DNA from 2 places in the Streptomyces sp. BL1 genome. Region 1 is predicted to be linked to the other one. Evidence: predicted binding sites of a transcription regulator. Region 1 holds the regulator's gene; the other holds the start of a gene.

Region 1 (11,105 bases):
CGCCCAGTTGGACACCTCGTACCAGGTCAGACCCGCCGCCGACAGCATCTCGTCCGCGATGATGTAGCGGTCTGCGTGTACGTCGTCGTCCGTCATCGGCACCTCGCCGCGCCGGATGCGCGCCGCCAGCCGCGTCCCCTCCTCGACGATCAGCGAGTACGCCGACACATGGTCGGGGCCCGCCCCCAGCGCGGCGCGCAGCGTGGCCCGCCAGTCGTCGTCGGACTCGCCGGGCGTGCCGTAGATCAGGTCGAGGTTGACGTGGTCGAAGCCCGCGGCGCGGGCCTCCGCGACCGCCGCCTCGGGCCGCCCCGGCGTGTGGGTGCGCTCCAGCACCCGCAGCACGTGCTGCCGGGCGCTCTGCATGCCGAAGGAGATCCGGTTGAAGCCGCCCGCGCGCAGCCCGGCCAGCGACTCGGGGGTGACGGAGTCCGGGTTGGCCTCCGTGGTGACCTCCGCGTCCGCGGCCAGCCCGAACTCCTCACGGATCACGCCCAGCACGTACGTCAGGTCCTCGGCGGGCAGCAGCGTCGGCGTACCGCCGCCGACGAACACCGTCGACACCTGCCGCGGATCGTCCCCGAGCACGCGGCGCGCCAGCCGGATCTCCCCGGCCAGCGTGCGCGCGTAGTTCTCGCGAGACGCGACCGCGCCGTCCCGGCCGCGCAGCTCGTCCGCGGTGTACGTGTTGAAGTCGCAGTAGCCGCAGCGCGTCGCGCAGTACGGCACGTGCAGATAGAAGCCCAGCGGCGCGGTGGAGCCGAGGGCCTCGGGCGGGAGCGAGCCGTCGTCGGGCACGGGTTCGCCGTCGGGCAGTACGGAGGGCATGCGTCCCATTGTCCGGCACGCGCGCGGAAGCCCGCCCCGCCGCCCCGCCCCTACGGAGCCGTCACGAAGTCGATCAGCTCCTCGACCCGCCCCAGCAGCTCCGGCTCCAGGTCCTTGTACGAGTGCACCGCGCCCCGGATCCGCCGCCACGCGGCGCCCGTGTTCTCCTCCCAGCCCAGCGCACGGCACACGCCCGTCTTCCAGTCCTGCCCGCGCGGCACCCGCGGCCACCCCGCGATGCCGAGCGAGGACGGCTTCACGGCCTCCCAGATGTCGATGTACGGATGGCCGCACACCAGCACGTGCTCGCCGGTGACCTCCGCCGCGATCCGGGACTCCTTCGAACCGGGCACCAGATGGTCCACCAGCACACCCAGCCGCGCCTCCGCGTCGGGCCCGAACTCCCGCACGATCGCCGGGAGATCGTCGACGCCCTCCAGATACTCGACGACGACGCCCTCGATCCGCAGGTCGTCGCCCCACACCTGCTCCACCAGCTCCGCGTCGTGCCGGCCCTCCACGTAGATCCGCCCGGCGCGTGCGACCCGCGCCCGCGCCCCCGGCACGGCGACGGACCCGGACGCCGTACGCCGCGGGCCCGCCTGAGCCGCGCCCTCCTGCGGACGTACGAGCGTCACGGTCTTCCCCTCCAGCAGGAACCCGCGCGGCTCCATGGGGAACACCCGGTGCTTGCCGAAGCGGTCCTCCAGCGTGACCACCGGGCCCTGCGCCGACTTCTCACAGCGGATCACCGCACCGCAGAAGCCGGTCGTCACCTCCTCCACGACCAGCTCGGGGTCGGCGGGCACCTCGGGAACGGCCTGCGGCTTCTTCCACGGCGGCGTCAGATCTGCGTCATATTCACGGCTGCGCATACCGCCATTCTTCACCGGCGTCCCCCGCCAACAGGCAAGGGGCACGCGCGAACAAGGGGCGCGGGGAACGGCGCAGATAAGGGGCGCGGGGAACTGCGCAAACCACAGCGCAAGCCGCACACGCCACACGAACCGCCGCACAAGCACGAAGCGTCAGCCGGCGCGCCGCACCAACTCGTCCCGCTGAGCCCGCACGAAGTCCGCGCCGACAACGGCGCCATGCCCCGGCACATACACCGCGTCCTCGCCGCCCAACTCCAGCAGCCGGTCCAGCGCGTCCGGCCACCGCGCGGGGCTCGCGTCGGAACCCGCCTGCGGCGCACCCGACTCCTCCACCAGATCTCCGCAGAACACCACCGGCGGCGCCCCCTCCGTACCCGGCACCAGCACCACCAGGTCGTACGGCGAGTGCGCGGCCCCCATGGCGACCAGCCGCACCGCGCGTCCGCCCAGGTCCACGCTCAGCTCGTCCGTGACCGGATACCGCGGCACCACCAGCACGTCGAGGGCCTCGGCCACCGCCTCCGGTTCCGCCCCGTGCGCGGCGGCCGAGGCGCGCAGCGCCTCCCGCTCCGCGGAGCTGCCGAGCAGGCCGGCGAGCCCGTCGGCGCCGTACACCCGTGCCCCCGCGAACGCCGCCGTGCCCAGTACGTGGTCGAAGTGCGGATGCGTCAGCACCACGTGCCGCACCGGGAGTCCGGTGAGCTCGCGCAGGCCGGTGCGGATCTCCGCGCCCTCCCGCAGCGAGGCCCCCGTGTCGATCACCAGCAGTCCGTCGGAGCCGGCCACGGCACCGGCCGTCGCATCCCAGTGCGGCAGCCTCCGCCGCCACACGCCGGGGGCCGGCCGCTCCCACCGGGACTGCTCTGCCTCTTCACATCGTGCCGCCATACAACGACGCTATCCGCAGCCGCCCGCTGCGGCGCGATACCGTCGGTCCGGCACGTCGGTCCGGGCCACCTTGCCCCGGCCAGGACGACCGGCCGTACACTGGCTCAGGGGAAGTTGGCACTCCCCCGGTGAGAGTGCCAGAACTGGAAGACCGGAGCAGCGGCCGGACGGGAGGTGCGCCAGATGCTCAACGAACGCAGGCTCGAGGTGCTGCGCGCCATCGTCCAGGACTATGTCGGCACGGAAGAGCCCGTCGGGTCCAAGGCCCTGACGGAGCGGCACAACCTTCAGGTCTCTCCCGCGACGGTGCGGAACGACATGTCCGCACTGGAGGAGGAGGGGTACATCGCCCAGCCGCACACCAGCGCGGGCCGTGTCCCCACCGACAAGGGATACCGCCTCTTCGTCGACAAGCTGGCAGGCGTCAAGCCCCTCTCCTCGCCCGAGCGGCGCGCCATCCAGAATTTCCTGGACGGCGCCGTCGACCTCGACGACGTGGTGGGCCGTACGGTGCGGCTGCTCGCGCAGCTGACCCGGCAGGTCGCCGTCGTCCAGTACCCCTCACTCACCCGCTCGACAGTGCGGCACGTGGAACTGCTGTCACTCGCGCCCGCCCGGCTGATGCTCGTCCTGATCACCGACACCGGACGCGTCGAGCAGCGCCTCATCGACTGCCCGGCCCCCATCGGCGAGGCCACCCTGGCCGACCTGCGGGCCCGGCTGAACAGCCGGGTCGTCGCACAGCGGTTCACGGAAGTGCCCTCGCTGGTGCAGGACATGCCGGAGGCGTTCGACGCGGACGACCGGGGCACCGTCTCGGCCGTCCTGGCGACGCTGCTGGAGACGCTGGTCGAGGAGACGGAGGAACGCCTGATGATCGGCGGCACCTCCAACCTCACGCGCTTCGGCCACGACTTCCCGCTGACCATCCGGCCGGTGCTGGAGGCACTCGAGGAGCAGGTCGTGCTCCTCAAACTGCTCGGCGAGGCAAAGGATCCGGGCATGACCGTACGGATCGGGCATGAGAACGCTCACGAGGGCCTGAGTTCCACATCTGTCGTATCAGTCGGCTACGGTTCGGGCGACGAGGCAGTCGCCAAACTCGGCGTGGTCGGACCGACCCGCATGGATTACCCCGGAACGATGGGAGCTGTACGCGCAGTGGCACGGTACGTCGGACAGATCCTGGCGGAGTCGTAAGTGGCGACGGACTACTACTCGGTCCTCGGCGTTCAGCGCGACGCCTCGCAGGACGAGATCAAGAAGGCTTTCCGCAGGCTGGCGCGCGAGCTGCACCCGGACGTCAATCCGGATGCGGACACCCAGGACCGCTTCAAGGAGATCAACACCGCCTACGAGGTGCTGTCGGATCCGCAGAAGAAGCAGGTCTACGACCTCGGCGGTGACCCGGCCTCCGGCGCCGCGGGCGGCGGAGCGGGCGGCTTCGGCGGCGGCTTCGGCAACTTCTCCGACATCATGGACGCCTTCTTCGGCACCGCCTCGCAGCGCGGCCCGCGCTCGCGCACCCGGCGCGGCCAGGACGCCATGATCCGGCTGGACATCGACCTGGACGAGGCCGCGTTCGGCACGACCAAGGAGATCCAGGTCGACACCGCCGTCGTGTGCAACACCTGCACCGGCGAGGGCGCGGCCCCCGGCACCTCCGCGCAGACCTGCGACATGTGCCGAGGCCGCGGTGAGGTCTCGCAGGTCACCCGGTCCTTCCTGGGCCAGGTCATGACCTCGCGGCCGTGCCCGCAGTGCCAGGGCTTCGGCACCGTCGTGCCGACCCCCTGCCCCGAATGCGCCGGAGACGGGCGCGTCCGGTCGCGGCGCACGCTGACCGTGAAGATCCCGGCCGGCGTCGACAACGGCACCCGCATCCAGCTCGCGGGCGAGGGCGAGGTCGGCCCCGGCGGCGGCCCCGCCGGCGACCTCTACGTCGAGATCCATGAGAACTCGCACCCGGTCTTCCAGCGCCGCGGCGACGACCTGCACTGCACGGTCACCATCCCGATGACGGCCGCGGCCCTCGGCACGAAGGTGCCGCTGGAGACGCTGGACGGCATGGAAGAGGTCGACATCCGGCCCGGCACGCAGTCCGGCCAGTCGGTGCCGCTGCACGAGCGCGGTGTGAAGCACCTGCGCGGCGGCGGCCGAGGCCAGCTCATCGTGCACGTCGAGGTGCTGACCCCGACGGGCCTGGAGGCCGAGGAGGAGGAGCTGCTGCGCCGGCTCGCCAAGATGCGCGGCGAGGAGCGCCCCCAGGGCCAGTTCCAGCCGGGCCAGCAGGGCCTGTTCCACCGCCTCAAGGACGCCTTCAACGGCCGCTGACGAGCGGTTCGTTCCACGCCGAGGGCCCCGGGGACTCCCCGGGGCCCTCGGCGTATTCGCATGCGGCGACCGTGACAGGATGTGGCCATGTCGTCCGCGCTGAGCAAGCTCTCCGAGCTGATCTATCACCCCATCGTGCAGGCACCGATGGCCGGCGGGGTCTCCTGTCCCGAGCTGGCCGCGGCCGTCAGCGAGGCCGGCGGTCTGGGGTCGCTCGCCGCGGGCTACAAGACGCCCGAGGCGATGTACGAGGAGATCAAACAGCTGCGGGGGCTGACCTCCGCGGCGTTCAACGTGAACCTCTTCATGCCGCAGCCGCCCACCAGCGACCCGGCCGCCGTCGAGGTGTACCGCGACCAGCTCGCCGGCGAGGCCGCCTGGTACGAGACGGCGCTCGGCGACACCGACCGTGACGGCGACGACGCGTACGAGGCGAAGCTGGCCATCCTCTTCGACGACCCGGTGCCCGTCGTCTCCTTCCACTTCGGCTGCCCGGTGCGCAGCGTGCTGGAGCGGTTCGCGCGGCTCGGCACCGTCACCGTCGTCACCGTCACCTCAGTCGCCGAGGCCCAGGCCGCCGAGTGGGCCGGCGCCGCGGCCGTCGTCGTCCAGGGCGTCGAGGCCGGCGGCCACCAGGGAACCCACCGCGACGACCCGCACGGCGACGGCCCCGGCAGCAGCTTCGGACTGCTGTCGCTGGTCACCCAGATCAAGGAAGCCGTGCAGCTTCCGATCATCGCGGCCGGCGGGCTGATGCGCGGCGGCCAGATCGCCGCCGTCCTGGCCGCCGGTGCGAGCGCCGCGCAGATGGGCACCGCCTTCCTGGTGTGCCCCGAGTCGGGCGCCAACCCGCTGCACAAGCAGGCCATGACGAGCCCCCTCTTCACCCGCACCGAACTGACCCGCGCCTTCTCGGGCCGCCCCGCACGCGGCCTGGTCAACCGCTTCATGCGCGAACACGGCCCGTACGCGCCGGCCGCCTACCCGGAGCTCCACTTCCTGACCTCCGGGCTGCGCAAGGCCGCGGCGAAGGCCGGCGACCCGCAGGGCATGGCGCTGTGGGCGGGCCAGGGTCACCGCATGGCCCGCGAACTGCCGGCGGCGCAGCTCATGGAGGTGCTCACCGCCGAACTGGCCGTGGCCCGCGAGGGCATGGCCCTCTCCCCGGGCGGCCCCGCGTGACCGCCCCCGTCTTCCTCGCCGACCCCGCGCAACTGGCCCTCGGCACCGTCGTACTGGACGGCCCCGAGGGACGGCACGCGGTATCCGTACGCCGGCTGCGCGCGGGCGAGGAGCTCGTGCTCACCGACGGCGCCGGGACGGGTGCGTACGGCACGGTCACCTCCGTCGAGGGCAAGGACCGGCTGGAGGTCGAGGTCACCGACGTACGCGCCGAGCCCGAACCCCGGCCGCGGCTCACCGTCGTCCAGGCACTGCCCAAGGGCGACCGCGGCGAACTCGCCGTCGAGACGATGACCGAGACCGGCGTCGACGCGATCGTGCCGTGGGCCGCCTCCCGCTGCGTCACCCAGTGGAAGGCCGAACGCGGCCTCAAGTCCCTTGCCAAATGGCGCAATACCGCCCGCGAAGCGGGCAAACAGTCCCGCCGCATGCGCTTCCCCGAAGTCGCCGACCTCGCCTCCACCAAGCAGGTCTGCGAACTGCTGTCGCGCGCCGCGCTGCCCGCCGTGCTGCACGAGGAGGGCGCCGAACCGCTCGCCTCCGCGCCGCTTCCCGCCGACGGCGAGCTGGTGCTCGTCGTCGGCCCCGAAGGCGGCGTCTCCCCGGAGGAACTCGCCGCCTTCGCCGAAGCCGGCGCGAAGCCGTACCGGCTGGGCCCGAGCGTCCTGCGCACCTCCACCGCCGGCACGGCGGCGACGGCGCTGCTGATGGGGCGTACGGGCCGCTGGGGCTGACGGCTGCGCCTGCTGACGGGTCGGCTGGACTGACGGGCCGCCGGGGTTGACGGGCCGCCGGGGTTGGCGGGCGGGGCCCGCTGAGACGTGGGGCACAATGCCTGAGGCGCTACTCCGGTACGCGCCCCGTGCGCCAGCCGTACGTCCTGACAGCGGTCCGAAAGGAAACCTTCGTGATAGTCGTCGCCGGTGAGGCCCTGATCGACCTCGTACCGCAGAACGCGGGCGACGAGAGCGGCGAAATGCCCGCACTCGCCCCGCAGTTGGGCGGCGGCCCGTTCAACACCGCCGTCGCGCTCGGCCGGCTCGGCGCACCCGTCGCCTTCTGCTCGCGCGTCTCCACCGACAACTTCGGCGAAGCGCTGCTGGGCGCGCTCCGCGACGCGGGCGTCGACACCTCGTACGTCCAGCGCGGCAGCGAACCGACCACGCTCGCCGTGGCCACCATCGGCGCCGACGGATCCGCCGGCTACTCCTTCTACGTCGACGGCACCGCCGACCGGCTGTTCGCCGTCCCCGACGCGCTGCCCCAGGGCACCCGCGCCGTCTCCTTCGGCACCTGTTCGCTGGTCCTGGAGCCCGGCGCGAGCGCGTACGAGGAGCTGATGCGGGACGCCGCGGGGCGCGGCGTCTTCACCGCGCTGGACCCCAACATCCGTGCCGGGATCATCCCGGACGCCGACGCGTACCGGGAGCGGTTCCGCGCGTGGCTGCCCCACACGGGACTGCTGAAGCTCTCCGAGGAGGACGCGGAGTGGCTCGGCGGCACACCCAAGGAATGGCTGGCCGCCGGGCCCGCCGCGGTCGTGCTGACCCGCGGCGGTGACGGGCTGACCGTGCACACCGCCGACGGCGGCGAGGTGAACGTGCCGGGCGTACGGGTCGACGTGGCCGACACGATCGGCGCGGGCGACACGGTGAACGCGGCGCTCCTGCACCGGCTCGACGCGCACGCGGGCGGCGCGCTGACGCCCGACGCGGTGCGGGCGCTCGGCGAGGAGGACTGGCGCGACGTCCTCACCTTCGCGGCGCGCGCGGCGGCGATCACGTGCAGCCGCGCGGGGGCGCGGCCGCCGTACGCGTCGGAGCTTGCGATGTGAGGTGGGGGTTCGCGGCGTGCGGGGGCGCTCGCGCTGTGCGGTGCTGTGGTGCGGGTGGGGGCGGGGTTTGCCGGTGTGCGGGGGTGGGGGTGGTGGCTCCGGGGGACCCCGGGACGCATGATTTACGGGCCGCGCCCCCGGTCATGTTCGGGCCGGGCCCACATTGGCTGTGCACGGCCCGAAAATCACGCTCTATTGTCCCGGGGCGCCCCCTACACCCCCACCCCCACCCGCGACCACGCAAACGGTGGGGGTGGGGGAGGGACGAGGACCCGCTCCGCGCTCCGGTCCCCACCTCCCGCCCCGGTGTGGGCAGCTGGTCCGCTGTGCGCTGTGGGGCCAACGCCCCACCTCGGTGTGGGCGGCTGCAACCAATGCGCGGAACGCTCCCACCCCGGTGTGGGCACGCGGTCCGCCAAGGGGCGGAACGGGTGGGCACACCGGACCGCACCCGCGCAGGGAACGCACCCCGCACCCAACGCAGGCGCACCCGCGCCCCGATGAGGGCTTGCCCCGCACAGGAGCCCGAGCCCCGCTAAGGGGTTGCCCCGCACCGCGAGGAGGGGGGCACCCGCACAAGGGCCCCTGCCCCAAAGACGGTTGCCCCGTACAGGAAAACGCGTCCCGCAAGGGCCCCCGCACCCTGCAAGGGAACGCACCCCGCAAGGGGGCCCCGCACAGGGGAGGGGGCGAAGGGGGCGAAGAACCGGGGAGCAAAGAGGGGCGTAGCCCCACACGCGGCCGACTCTCACCTACCGACGCCCCCACGACGGTGGGACCCTCCCCCCATGGGGGCCAAAAGGAAAAAGCGGAGGACACGCTTACTGTTCGCCACAGCGGCAATCGGCGCCACCGTGGCCATAGGCACGGCCTGTGAACCGACGGCCGACGGCCTCAACTCCGCCGCCGTCGCACTCACCACCGACCAGACCGGCACCCGCGCCCTGGAGCGCACCGGCCTCAAGGTGCAGTGGATGAGCTGCACTTCGCAGACGGGGGAGCGTTCCCCGACGAAAACGCAGGGCACGAGCAACAGTTCCGTACGCAACGTCGCCACGGTCGACTGCCAGGGCGAGACCACCGACAACAAGAAGATCACCCTCAAGGGCCGGGTGACGGAGGAGCGGAACGGCCGCTGCGTACGCGGGAATCTGACCGCGCGCGTCGCGGGCAGCACCGTCTTCCAGGCGAACGTTCTCGGCAACTGCGGCGCGCCGCCGTCCACGGGCAGGCCCACCGCCACCCAGACCGAGGAGCCCGAAGAGCCGGGCACCCCGCGCCCCACCGTGACGCAGACCGTACAACCGCCCACGCCGACCCAGGAGCCGACGACGCACCCGCCGAACACCCCGCCGGTGACGGTCACCGTGACGGCGTCCCCTGACCCGCCCCCGGGAACCCCCAGCCCGGACCCGCCGCCCACCTGCGGCTGTGAGGACGACGCGAAGCGAGCGGGCCACTCCTGACCGGCTCCGCCCGTACGGAACGCGCGCCGCCCCGTACGGCGACCCGTGCGCGCGAACCCGTGTCCGCGCCCCGATACCATGCGGGCATGGCTGGAGAACCCCAGGCTGACTGCCTGTTCTGCAAGATCGCCGCAGGTGAGGTTCCGGCCACGGTCGTCTCGGAGACGGAGACGACGGTGGCTTTCAGGGACATCAACCCGCAGGCGCCCACCCACGTGTTGGTGATTCCGCGGGAGCACTACGCGGACGCGGCGACGCTCGCCGCCGCCGAGCCCGCCATCGCCGCCGACGTGCTGCGCGAGGCGGGCAACGTCGCCGAGCAGGAGAAGATCGTCGCCGCGGAGGGCGGCCCCGGCACGGGGTACCGCATCGTTTTCAACACCGGCGCGGGCGCGGGCCAGACCGTGTTCCACGCGCACGCGCACGTTCTCGGCGGTCGCGGCCTCGAGTGGCCTCCCGGATAACGGCCGCCGTACACACCAGCGAACCACAGGCGGGAAATCCAGTTGTCCGTACGAGAGTTGGTCGTGCTCGGCACTGCCAGCCAGGTCCCGACCCGGCAGCGTAACCACAACGGCTATGTGCTGCTGTGGGACGGCCACGGCATCATGTTCGACCCCGGCGAGGGCACGCAGCGGCAGATGCTGCGGGCCGGCGTCGCCGCGCACGACCTGACCCGGCTGTGTGTGACGCACTTTCACGGCGACCACTCGCTGGGCCTCGCGGGCGTCATCCAGCGGATCAACCTGGACCGGGTGCCGCACCCCGTCACCGCGCACTACCCGGCGAGCGGCCGCCGCTTCTTCCAGCGGCTGCGGTACGCGACGGCGTACAAGGAGACGGTGCAGCTGCGCGAGGAACCGGTCCGCGAGTCCGGCGTCCTCGCCTCACCCCAAGACCCGGACCCCGCCCCGCCGTTCACCCTTTCGGCGCGCAAACTGTCCCATCCCGTCGAGGCGTTCGGCTATCTGCTCGTCGAGCCCGACGCGCGCCGCATGCTGCCCGACCGGCTCGCCGCGCACGGCATCAGCGGTCCTGATGTCGGCCGGCTCCAGCGGGACGGCGAACTGAACGGCGTACGGCTGGAGGACGTCAGCGAACAGCGGCGCGGCCAGCGGTTCGCGTTCGTCATGGACACCCGGCTGTGCGAGGGCGTGTACGAACTGGCCGAGGGCTGCGACCTGCTCACGATCGAGTCCACGTTCCTCGACGAGGACGCCGATCTGGCCAAGGAGCACGGCCACTTGACGGCGGGTCAGGCGGCGCGCGTGGCCGCCGAGTCGGGCGTCCGCAGCCTCGTCCTCACCCACTTCTCGCAGCGCTACACCGACCCGTCGGCCTTCGCCGACCAGGCCCGCGCGGCAGGCTTCGAGGGCGACCTCACCATCGCCTCCGACCTCGCCAGAATCCCCGTCCCCAAGCGCCGCTAGCCGCGCCCGCTCCCGCCCCATGTGCCCACAACAGCCCGGTACGGTCCGGCCATTGGTACGAAGCGCCGAGCCCGCGGGGCCACCCCGTACGGGTGGGCGCGGCCCCTGTACGGTTCAACCCCCAGCGGGGCGCGGATCCCTGCGCGGGGCAGCCCCCCCCAGCGGGGCGCGGGTCCCTGTGCGGGGCCCCTTACGGGGTGCGTTTCCCTGTACGGGGCAACCGTCTTTGGGGCAGGGACCCTTGTGCGGGTACCCCCTCATCGCG
Region 2 (11,105 bases), 1.8 Mb from region 1:
CCAATCCGTACGAGGCACTGGCAGCCGACCCCGACCCTTACGGGCAGCCGTACGAGAACCCCCACACGTACGGCACGGGACACGGCCCCGGTGCGGACCGCGGCGGCGAGGGACCGCTCGGGTTCTCGCTCCGCTCGGACTACGACGACCGCGAAGCCGCCCCCTCCGACTACGACGCGGACTACGGCTACGAGGACCGGATGCCGTACATCCGGGCGGTGCGACGGCGCCGCAGGTCGCGGGTGCGCAGGACGCTCAAGGTCGTCATCGCCGTCACCGTGCTGCTCGCCTTTCTCGCCGTCGGCGACCGCTGGGCGGCGCTGTACGCGGAGAACAAGGCGGCGGACAAGGTGCAGAGCGCGCTGAAGCTGCACGCCCAGCCCGAGGTGCACATCAACGGCTTCCCCTTCCTCACGCAGGTCGCCCGGGACCGCATCGACCACGCCGACGTCACCATTCCCGACATGCAGGCGGGCCGGGTCTCGGTCGCGCAGGTGAAGGGCTCGGTCAACGACGTACGGATCGTCGGCGGCGACACCCCCACTTCCATCAAGGGCGCCGTCCTGGGGAAGATGCGCGGCGACGTGCTGCTCGACTTCGACGACCTGGACCGTGAACTGGGCACCTCGCAGGTGAAGTTCCGGGCCGGCGGCGGCTCCAACACGGTGCTCGCCGACGGCGAGCTGCCGGTGGCGGGCAAGAAGGTGAAGGTGCGCGGCCGTGCCCATCTGGAGCGCACCGGCGACCACGGCGTCGGCACCACGGTGGACGCCATGCGGCTGGACGTGCCCGGGCTGTTCTCGTACACGCCCGGCAAGGACGGCGGGCTGCGGCTGGCGAAGCCGCTCGCCGACCGGATCCGGCACGACGCGGCGAAGGCCAAGGCGCTGTTCGGCGTCGGCTCGGTCGCGAAGCGCCTCGGGCTGACGCCGGAGCGGGCCGAGAAGGTGCGGCAGAGCGAGAGCGAACTGCACCGGGTCACCGGGGCGCCGAAGTTCGTGGACAAGCTCATGAAGGTCAACATGCTGGACGTCGTCGCCCAGCATCCGTGGATGCTGAAGAAGGTCGGCATCGACCCGGGTCTGCTCGGCAGCCTGAAGAAGCTCGAGGAGCCCAAGCTCGCGGACAAGCTCTCGCTGAACACCCGCCTCCCGGACATCCCCGGGAACGTGAAGCTGCGGGAGATCTCCGTGAAGAAGGACGGCATCCACGCGAAGCTCACCGGCTCCGGGATGAAGGTCGGCGGCCACTGAGCGGCAGCCACTGATCGGAGGCCGTCGGCCACTGAGCGGTCCGTGCCGGGATCGTCCCGGTCCCGTACGGGTGCCCGTAAGGGGCCCCGTACGGGTGGACCCCGTCCCGACCGGTTTGCCCGCCGCCGTACTCTGGCTACGTGCTGCTGCTCGCTCTTGACACCGCTACGCCCGCCATCACCGTCGCCCTGTACGACGCCGACGGCGCCCGCACGCTCGCCGCGTCCGACCAGAACGACGCCCGGCACCACGGGGAGCTGCTGCTTCCCGCGGTCGATCGGGTGCTGCGGGACGCGGGCCGCGGCCTGGACGAGGTCTCCGCGCTCGTCGTCGGCGTCGGCCCGGGCCCGTACACCGGGCTGCGGGTCGGCCTGGCCACCGCCGAGTCCTTCGGCGCCGCGCTCGGCATCCCCGTGCACGGCCTGTGCACCCTGGACGGGCTCGCGTACGCCTCCGGGCTCGACTCTCCCTTCGTCGTGGCGACGGACGCCCGGCGCAAGGAGGTCTACTGGGCGCGGTACGCCGACTTCCGCACCCGCGTGAGCGAACCGGCCGTCGACCGGCCCGCGGAGCTCGCCGGGCAGGTCGCGGACGTACCGGCGGTCGGCGCCGGCGCGCTGCTGTACGCGGACTCCTTCCCCGGCGTACGGAAGGACCTGCCCGCCGACCAGTCGGCCGCGGCACTGGCCCGGCTCGCCGCCGAGAAGCTGGCCCGCGGCGAGGAACTGCTGCCGCCCCGGCCGCTGTATCTGCGCAGGCCCGACGCCCAGGTGCCGGCCAACTACAAGGTGGTCACCCCCAAGTGACGCCCGCCACAGACCGGTTCACCGCGGCCGATGCCGAGCTGCGCGAGATGCGCTGGTGGGACATCGAGGCCGTGCTCGGGCTGGAGGCCGCGCTGTTCCCCGACGACGCCTGGACCTCGGGCATGTTCTGGTCGGAACTCGCCCGCGCCCGCGGCCCGGAGGCCACCCGCCGCTATCTCGTCGCGGACCGCGGCGACGGCACGCTGGCCGGCTACGGCGGGCTCGCCGCCGTCGACGGCACCGGCGACGTACAGACCATCGGGGTGCTGCCGGCCCACGAGGGCACCGGGCTCGGCGCGCGGCTGCTGGGCGCGCTGATCGAGGCGTCCCGCGGCTTCGGCTGCCACGAGGTGCTGCTGGAGGTGCGGGTGGACAACGCCCGCGCCCAACGGCTGTACAAGCGCTTCGGGTTCGTCCCCGTCGGCTACCGGCGCGGCTACTACCAGCCCGGCAACATCGACGCGCTCGTCATGCGCCGCGCGGCGGACACACCCCTCACCACCCCCGCGAACGACCAGAACCAAGGAACACGGAGCCATGGCTGACGAACCCCTCGTCCTCGGCATCGAGACCTCCTGCGACGAGACCGGCGTCGGCATCGTCCGCGGTCACACCCTGCTCGCCGACGCGGTCGCCTCCAGCGTCGACGAGCACGCGCGCTTCGGCGGCGTCGTGCCCGAAGTCGCCAGCCGCGCCCACCTCGAAGCCATGATCCCGACCATCGAGCGCGCCCTGCGCGAGGCCGGCGTCGCCCCGCGCGACCTCGACGGCATCGCCGTCACCGCCGGGCCGGGACTCGCGGGCGCGCTGCTCGTCGGCGTCGCGGCGGCGAAGGCGTACGCGTACGCGCTGGGCAAGCCCGTGTACGGCGTGAACCACCTCGCCTCGCACATCTGCGTCGACCAGCTGGAACACGGCGCGCTGCCCGAGCCGACGATGGCGCTGCTGGTGTCGGGCGGGCACTCCTCGCTGCTGCTCGCGCCGGACATCACCGCCGACGTACGGCCGCTCGGCTCCACCATCGACGACGCGGCGGGCGAGGCCTTCGACAAGGTGGCCCGCATCCTCAACCTCGGCTTCCCCGGCGGCCCCGTCATCGACAAGTACGCGCGCGAGGGCGACCCGTCCGCGATCGCCTTCCCCCGCGGGCTGACCGGACCGCGGGACGCGCCGTACGACTTCTCCTTCTCCGGCCTGAAGACCTCCGTCGCCCGCTGGATCGAGGCCAAGCGGAAGGCCGGCGAGGACGTGCCTGTACGGGACGTGTCCGCGTCCTTCCAGGAGGCCGTCACGGACGTGCTCACCCGCAAGGCCATCCGCGCCTGCAAGGACGAGGGCGTCGACCACCTCATGATCGGCGGCGGTGTCGCGGCGAACTCCCGGCTGCGGGCGATGGCGCAGGAGCGGTGCGCGGACGCGGGGATCACGCTGCGCGTGCCGCGGCCGAAGCTGTGCACGGACAACGGCGCGATGGTCGCCGCGCTGGGCGCCGAGATGGTCGCGCGGAACCGCGCGGCGTCCGGCTGGGACCTGCCCGCCGACTCCTCGCTGCCGGTGACGGAGCCTCATGTGCCGGGCACGCCGCAGGAGTCGGGGCCGGACCACGACGGCCACGCCCACGGCCACGACGGCCACGGGCACGGCGCGGACCACGCCCACGACCACGTACACGAACTCAGCAGGAAGAACCTCTACTCCTCATGACCGTCGCCCTGATGTGGGAGGCCAAGGCCGCAGAGGGCCGTGGCCCCGAGCTGCTCTCCTGGGCCCGCGCCCAGACCCCGGAAAGCCGGACCCCGGAGCAACAGCCGCTGCGCCGCGAGCACTTCTCCGCGCCCGGCGGCCGCGTCCTCGTCATCACCTGGTGGGACGGCGCGTACGACGCCGAACTGCCCGAACTCCCGGACCCCGCACCGGAACTGATCGCCCGTCCGGTGCACCGCTGGCGCTTCGAGCAGGTCTCCTAGCTGCACAGCTCCCCAGCTGAACAGGCGCCCCGGCTAATGCAGGTGTCGGATTTTCCGTACGCAGGGAGTCTTGAGGGGAAACTTCCCGCTTTAATGGGCGCATATGCCCGGTGATCAGTCCGGGCCTGCCCGTGGGGGGTTCCTATGAAGATCCGTCGTGCGCTGATAGCCGGAACGGCCGTGGGGGCGGCCGCCGTTCTCGGCGTCACCGTCTCCGCGCCCGCACAGGCCGCGTCGTATCCCGTGCAGTTCCGCTACTTCCAGTACGACAGCCCGGGTTCGGACACCCGCGCCAACTCCCAGATCAACAAGGAGTACTTCACGCTCAAGAACACCTCGCGGGCCGGCGTGAACCTCAAGGGCTGGAAGGTGCGGGACAACCACGGCTACACGTACACCTTCACCTCGTCCTACACGCTGAAGTCCGGCAAGAGCGTGCGGGTCCACACCGGCAAGGGCGCGAACACCAGCACCGACCGCTACTGGTGGCGCAGTTGGTACACCTGGAACAACACGGGGGACAAGGCGACGCTGCGCAGCTCGTCCGGCGCCTGGAAGGACTCCTGCTCCTGGGGCAGGAGCGGAAGCTACAAGTACTGCTGACCCGGCACCGCCGGAGCCCCGCGAGTCACCCCGCCGGGTGACCCAGCAGCGTCGTGGGCGCTCCGGCGACCCGCGTGAGGAACACCGTGGTCGAGTGCGGGCCCTGGAGCTTGAGCTTCTTCCGCAGCTCCTCGGGCTCGACGGCGGAGCCGCGCTTCTTCACGGTGGCCACGCCGACTCCGCGGTCCCGCAGCAGGGCCCTCAACTTCTTGACGTTGAAGGGGATTTCGTCGGTGATCTCGTAGACGGTCGCGTACGGCGTCGGGTGCAGCTCGTCGCTCGTCACGTACGCGATCGTCGGGTCCACCAGCCGCCCGTTCACCTGCTCGGCCACCTCGCTCACCAGGTGCGCCCGGATCACGGCCCCGTCCGGCTCGTACAGATAGCGGCCCACGGGCCCCGGCTCCGGGTCGGGCAGCCCGCGCCCGGCGAGGCTGTCACCGCGGGGGAGCAGAGTCGCTCGTACGTTCCCGGCGCGCACGCCCTCCCCGAACCACAGCACGGCCTCCTTCACATCCCCGCCGTCCGAGACCCACTCGGCCTCGGCGTCCTCGGGGACGGCCTCGTGCGGAATGCCCGGGGCCACCTTCAGCGCCGCGTACGACACCCGGCGGGCGACCTCCACGGACCGGCTCAGCGGCGGCGAATACGCCTCCGGATCGAACACCCGGCCCCGGCCGCCCCGCCGCGCCGGATCGAGGAACACCGCGTCACAGTCCGACACATCGGTGTCCCCGACCTCCTGGCAGCGCACCTCGATCAGGCCGGACAGCCCCAGCGCCTCCGCGTTCGCCCGGGCGACGGCGCAGGTCACGGGGTCCCGGTCGACGGCCAGTACGGAGATCCCGGCGCGGGCGAGCGCGATCGCGTCGCCGCCGATGCCGCAGCACAGATCCGCGAGCCGGCGTACGCCCGCGTCCTCGGCGAAGCGGCGGGCGCGCCGCGTGGCGACGGCCGTACGGGTCGACTGTTCGAGGCCGTCAGGCGTGAAATACATCCGTGCCGCGTCCCGCGCGCCGAACTTCGCCACCGCGCGCTGCCGCAGCCGCGCCTGGGCCAGCGCCGCGGAGACCAGACCGGCGGGGTGTTCGCGGCGCAGCCGGGTGGCCACGGCCAGCTCGTCGCCCGCGTCGTAGTCGCGCAGGCCGTGCAGCAGGTCCTGCCCCTCGGCGGTCAGCAGTGCGGTGAAAGCGTCAAGATCCACGCCCCCATTGTCCCGGCGCGGGGGCGGGCCGGAGACCGCCGGGTTCCGGTACTTCGGCGAGCCATTGGCACTCTGGTTGACGGAGTGCTAACCGCGGCATAATCTCGACCCTGGCACTCTCCCCCGGTGAGTGCCAGCTATACGCGACGGGCAGATCCGGCACCCGCGACGACGGATCTACCAGGTCGCCACCCCAGACATAAGACCCCGTGATGAGAACTCCGAAGGGGGAGGTCGGATCGTGTCGACCGCCAGCTCCAAGGTTGCCATCAAGCCGCTCGAGGACCGGATTGTGGTCCAGCCGCTCGACGCCGAAGAGACCACGGCCTCCGGCCTGGTCATCCCGGACACCGCGAAGGAGAAGCCCCAGGAGGGCACTGTCCTCGCCGTTGGTCCGGGTCGCTTCGAGGACGGCAACCGCCTGCCGCTCGACGTGAAGGTCGGCGACATCGTGCTGTACAGCAAGTACGGCGGCACCGAGGTGAAGTACAGCGGCGAGGACTACCTCGTCCTCTCGGCCCGCGACGTTCTCGCGATCGTCGAGAAGTAAGTCACCGAAGCCGGAAGAGACCGCTTCTGATCCGCGCCCTGGTTCCCGCATCCGCACTCAAGGGATGACCGGGGCCGGGGCGCGGTTCGTTTGAGAGGACCCAACAGCTGCCATGGCGAAGATCCTGAAGTTTGACGAGGACGCCCGTCGCGCCCTCGAGCGCGGCGTCAACAAGCTCGCCGACACGGTCAAGGTGACCATCGGCCCCAAGGGCCGGAACGTCGTCATCGACAAGAAGTTCGGCGCCCCGACCATCACCAACGACGGCGTCACCATCGCCCGTGAGGTCGAGGTCGAGGACCCGTACGAGAACCTCGGCGCGCAGCTGGTGAAGGAGGTGGCGACCAAGACCAACGACATCGCGGGTGACGGCACCACCACCGCCACCGTGCTGGCCCAGGCGCTGGTCCGCGAGGGCCTGCGCAACGTCGCCGCCGGCGCCTCCCCGGCCGCCCTCAAGAAGGGCATCGACGCCGCGGTCAAGGCCGTCTCCGACGACCTGCTCGCCACGGCCCGGCCGATCGACTCCAAGGAGGACATCGCCTCCGTAGCCGCGCTGTCCGCCCAGGACAAGCAGGTCGGCGAGCTCATCGCCGAGGCGATGGACAAGGTCGGCAAGGACGGCGTCATCACCGTCGAGGAGTCCCAGACCTTCGGCCTGGAGCTGGACTTCACCGAGGGCATGGCCTTCGACAAGGGCTACCTGTCGCCGTACATGGTGACCGACCAGGAGCGTATGGAGGCCGTCCTCGACGACCCGTACATCCTGATCCACCAGGGCAAGATCAGCTCCATCCAGGACCTGCTGCCGCTGCTCGAGAAGATCATGCAGTCCGGTGGCTCCAAGCCGCTGCTGATCATCGCCGAGGACGTCGAGGGCGAGGCGCTCTCCACCCTCGTCGTCAACAAGATCCGCGGCACCTTCAACGCGACCGCGGTGAAGGCCCCCGGCTTCGGCGACCGCCGCAAGGCGATGCTGCAAGACATGGCCACCCTCACCGGCGGCACTGTCATCGCCGAGGAGGTCGGCCTCAAGCTCGACCAGGCCGGTCTGGACGTGCTGGGCACCGCCCGCCGCGTCACGATCACCAAGGACGACACCACCATCGTCGACGGCGGTGGCAAGTCCGAGGACGTGCAGGCCCGCGTCGCCCAGATCAAGGCCGAGATCGAGAACACCGACTCGGACTGGGACCGCGAGAAGCTGCAGGAGCGCCTGGCCAAGCTGGCCGGCGGCGTCTGCGTCATCCGCGTCGGTGCCGCGACCGAGGTCGAGCTCAAGGAGAAGAAGCACCGTCTGGAGGACGCCATCTCCGCGACCCGCGCCGCGGTCGAGGAGGGCATCGTCTCCGGTGGCGGCACGGCGCTCGTGCACTCCGCCAAGGTGCTGGAGAACTCCCTCGGCAAGGAGGGCGACGAGGCCACCGGCGTCGCCGCCGTCCGCCGCGCCGTCGTCGAGCCGCTGCGCTGGATCGCCGAGAACGCCGGCCTCGAGGGCTACGTCATCACCGCCAAGGTGAGCGAGCTCGAGAAGGGCCAGGGCTTCAACGCCGCCACCGGCGTGTACGGCGACCTCGTCAAGGAGGGCGTCATCGACCCGGTCAAGGTGACCCGGTCCGCGCTGGAGAACGCCGCCTCCATCGCCTCGCTGCTGCTCACGACCGAGACCCTGGTCGTCGAGAAGCCGGCCGAGGAGGAAGAGGCGCAGGGCGGTGGCCACGGCCACGGCCACGCGCACTGAGCGCAGTCGCACGAAGGGCCGGTACGGAGTACCGGCCCCCGAGGCCCGGCACCCCCGCACGGGGGCGCCGGGCCTCGTCCGTGCGCGGCCCGGTGCGGGGGCCGGCCCGGGACGAACTGCCCTACTGCGGCCCGTACTTGCGGCCCGTCGTGGAGGAGGCGCGGGAGATCAGCGCGCTGGGCATCAGCTTCACCGCGCCCATCACCACCTTGTAGCGCGGGTCCGGAATCGACAGGGTCTTGCTCCGTGCCAGGTCCCGCATCGCCGCGTCCACCAGCTTGTCCGCGTCGAGCCACATCCAGTCCGGGATGTTGCCGGTGTCCATGCCGGCCCGCTGGTGGAACTCCGTACGGACGAAGCCCGGGCACAGCGCCATCAGCCGCACCCCCGTGCCCGCCAGGTCCTTCGCCGCGCCCTGCGTGAACTGCACGACCCACGACTTGCTCGCGCCGTACGTGCCGCGCGGTACGAACGCCGCCACCGAGGCGACGTTCACCACGCCGCCGCGGCCCCGCCCGCGCATGCTCTCCGCCGCCGCCGAGGTGAGCCGCAGCACCGCCTCGCAGTGCACCTTCAGCATGGTCAGCTCATCCGCCATCGGGACGTCGAGATAGCGGCCCTTGTTGCCGAACCCGGCGTTGTTCACCAGCAGATCGACGGGGTGGTCCGGGTCCCGCAGCCGGTCCTCGACCGACGTGATGCCCTCATCCGTGGCGAGGTCGGCGGAGAGCACCGACACCTCGACACCGTGCCGGTCGTGCAGTTCTGTCGCCTCGGCCCGCAGGCGTTCCGCATCGCGGGCCACCAGCACCAGGTCGAGTCCGTCGCGGGCCAGCCGCCGCGCGAACGCCGCCCCGATGCCCGCTGTCGCTCCCGTAATCAACGCTGTCGTCATGGGGGCACGCTATCCACGACCGCCCGCGGCCCGAGAGCCCAGCCCGTACGCCTTCGCGCACGCCCGGGGCCGGGGTCTCGTCGGGGAGACGACCGGATGAAAGGGGCCGGCGGTATTTTCCGGTTCCGCCCAAGCCCGCCTTATGCTCGGGAGTGTGATCGAGGCCCGCCATCTCCGTGTCCTGCGCGCGGTCGTCCAGACCGGTTCGTTCTCCGCCGCCGCCCGCGAGCTGGGCTGCACCCAGCCGGCCGTCAGCCAGCAGATGAAAGCCCTCGAACAGTCCGCCGGGACACCGCTGTTGGTGCGCACGGGACGGGAGACCCGCCCCACCGAGGCGGGCGAGGCCCTGCTGCGGCACGCGGCCGGCATCCTCGCCGGGCTGACCGCGGCCGAGGAGGAGGTCGCCGCCATCGCGGGCCTGCGCGCCGGGCGCGTACGCCTGGTCTCCTTCCCCAGCGGCAGCTCGTCGCTGGTGCCGACAGCCGTCGCGGCGATGCGTACGGACCACCCCGGCACCCGCGTGTCGCTGGTGGAAGCGGAGCCCCCGCGCTCGGTGGAGATGCTGCGCGCGGGGGAGTGCGACATCGCGCTCGCCTTCCGCTATGAGCCCTCGCCCGAGTGGGACGACCTCGTCGTCCGGCCGCTGCTCACCGACCGGCTCGTCGGACTCGTCCCGCAGGAGCACCCCTTCGCGCAGTCAGGCGAGGAGGAAGTGGAGATCGGCCGGCTCGCCGAGGAGCCGTGGATCGCCGGCTGCCCGCGCTGCCGCAAGCACCTGGTCGACGTGTGCGAGGCCGCGGGCTTCACCCCGCGCATCGACTTCGCGACCGACGACTATCCGGCCGTCGTGGGACTGGTCGGCGCGGGCCTCGGCGTGGCCGTCCTGCCGGAGCTCGCGGTCGAGTCCGTACAGCCGAAGGGCGCCCGTACGGTCCGGGTGTCCCCGGCCGTACGGCGCGAGGTCGTCGCTCTGACGCTGCCGGACCTGGCCCGGGTGCCCGCCGTCGCCGGCATGCTGGACCGTCTGGAGACCGCGGCCGCGCGCTGAAGCCGGGCCCGGACTGTGCCCGGACCCGGCTTCGGGCGGCTCTGCTCCTCCGGCTCTGCTCGACTGTCTCTGTTCGGCGGTCTCCGTCGGAACGGCTCCGTGGGACCGTCCTGCTGGAACGTTTCTGCTCAGCCGGCCGCCCTGCTCGGTTCCGGGGCACGGCCCGGTCCCGCGGCCGTGGACATGCGGTTGCGGGCGCGGCCCATCAGTTCCTCACGCTCGTCCTCGGTGAGGCCGCCCCACACGCCGTACGGCTCCCGGACCGCCAGCGCGTGCGCCGCGCACTCGGAGCGGACGGGGCAGCGCATGCAGACCTCCTTCGCGGAGGTCTCGCGCGCGCTGCGGGCCGCACCGCGCTCCCCTTCGGGGTGGAAGAAGAGGGAGCTGTCGACACCGCGGCAGGCGGCCAGGAGCTGCCAGTCCCACAGGTCGGCGTTCGGGCCCGGAAGGCGGGAGAAGTCTGCCATCACGTGTCCTCTCGAAGGCGCCCTGAGGCTCACCAGTCAATCGTGCGTAAATATGACTCATTGAGAATCTAGTCATAGAAATCACGAAACGGAAGGAAGCGCCGTCAAGTAGGGCAAAAACGGACAAGACTTCCGGGGGTCGCGGCAGCCCTGCGATGCGGCTGAACCGTGTACGGGTGATCACGTAGAGTGCCGAATGTGGCCGCAGAAGGCCGTAACTCTTTTGGGTGACCGTCGTTGAGAAGGCGGAAGCGGTTGACGGAAGACCGGCTCGGGTATTGCTCTCCGAGGCCGTCGGCCGCACAGGTGACGATTCAACAGCAGCCTGGAGGCTCAAGGTGATGCGCATCAGCTGCGGAGGGCGGTCATGACATCCGTCCTCGTCTGCGACGACTCCCCGCTTGCCCGAGAGGCGCTCCGCCGCGCGGTGGCGACCGTTCCCGGCGTCGAGCGTGTGACGACGGCGGCCAACGGCGAGGAAGTCCTCCGCCGCTGGGGCGCCGACCGCTCCGATCTGATTCTGATGGACGTCCGGATGCCTGGACTCGGCGGAGTGGAGACCGTTCGGCGG

The links. Region 1 encodes HrcA, which represses chaperone genes, less so after heat shock. Its sites were predicted from a motif close to TTNGCACTCNGNNNNNCNGAGTGCNAA; they were not measured.
Region 2: the regulator HrcA is predicted to act here: its motif matches at 5,898-5,924, upstream of groES (co-chaperone GroES).

Annotation. Positions count from the first base shown of each region.
Region 1 is NZ_JBXYWZ010000002.1:5,257,916-5,269,020, forward strand. It holds gene hemW (radical SAM family heme chaperone HemW) at 1-828, opposite strand, end outside; gene AC3AGO_RS23045 (DUF3097 domain-containing protein) at 879-1,703, opposite strand; gene AC3AGO_RS23050 (MBL fold metallo-hydrolase) at 1,857-2,594, opposite strand; gene hrcA (heat-inducible transcriptional repressor HrcA) at 2,778-3,794, shown strand; gene dnaJ (molecular chaperone DnaJ) at 3,795-4,928, shown strand; gene AC3AGO_RS23065 (nitronate monooxygenase) at 5,016-6,110, shown strand; gene AC3AGO_RS23070 (16S rRNA (uracil(1498)-N(3))-methyltransferase) at 6,107-6,844, shown strand; gene AC3AGO_RS23075 (carbohydrate kinase family protein) at 7,018-7,944, shown strand; gene AC3AGO_RS23080 (hypothetical protein) at 8,799-9,410, shown strand; gene AC3AGO_RS23085 (histidine triad nucleotide-binding protein) at 9,497-9,874, shown strand; gene AC3AGO_RS23090 (ribonuclease Z) at 9,917-10,840, shown strand.
Region 2 is NZ_JBXYWZ010000002.1:3,408,963-3,420,067, reverse strand. It holds gene AC3AGO_RS14970 (LmeA family phospholipid-binding protein) at 1-1,253, shown strand, start outside; gene tsaB (tRNA (adenosine(37)-N6)-threonylcarbamoyltransferase complex dimerization subunit type 1 TsaB) at 1,394-2,059, shown strand; gene rimI (ribosomal protein S18-alanine N-acetyltransferase) at 2,107-2,604, shown strand; gene tsaD (tRNA (adenosine(37)-N6)-threonylcarbamoyltransferase complex transferase subunit TsaD) at 2,597-3,763, shown strand; gene AC3AGO_RS14950 (hypothetical protein) at 3,760-4,026, shown strand; gene AC3AGO_RS14945 (lamin tail domain-containing protein) at 4,171-4,629, shown strand; gene AC3AGO_RS14940 (THUMP-like domain-containing protein) at 4,655-5,833, opposite strand; gene groES (co-chaperone GroES) at 6,075-6,383, shown strand; gene groL (chaperonin GroEL) at 6,496-8,124, shown strand; gene AC3AGO_RS14925 (SDR family NAD(P)-dependent oxidoreductase) at 8,246-9,019, opposite strand; gene AC3AGO_RS14920 (LysR family transcriptional regulator) at 9,174-10,067, shown strand; gene AC3AGO_RS14915 (WhiB family transcriptional regulator) at 10,196-10,534, opposite strand; gene AC3AGO_RS14910 (response regulator) at 10,902-11,105, shown strand, end outside.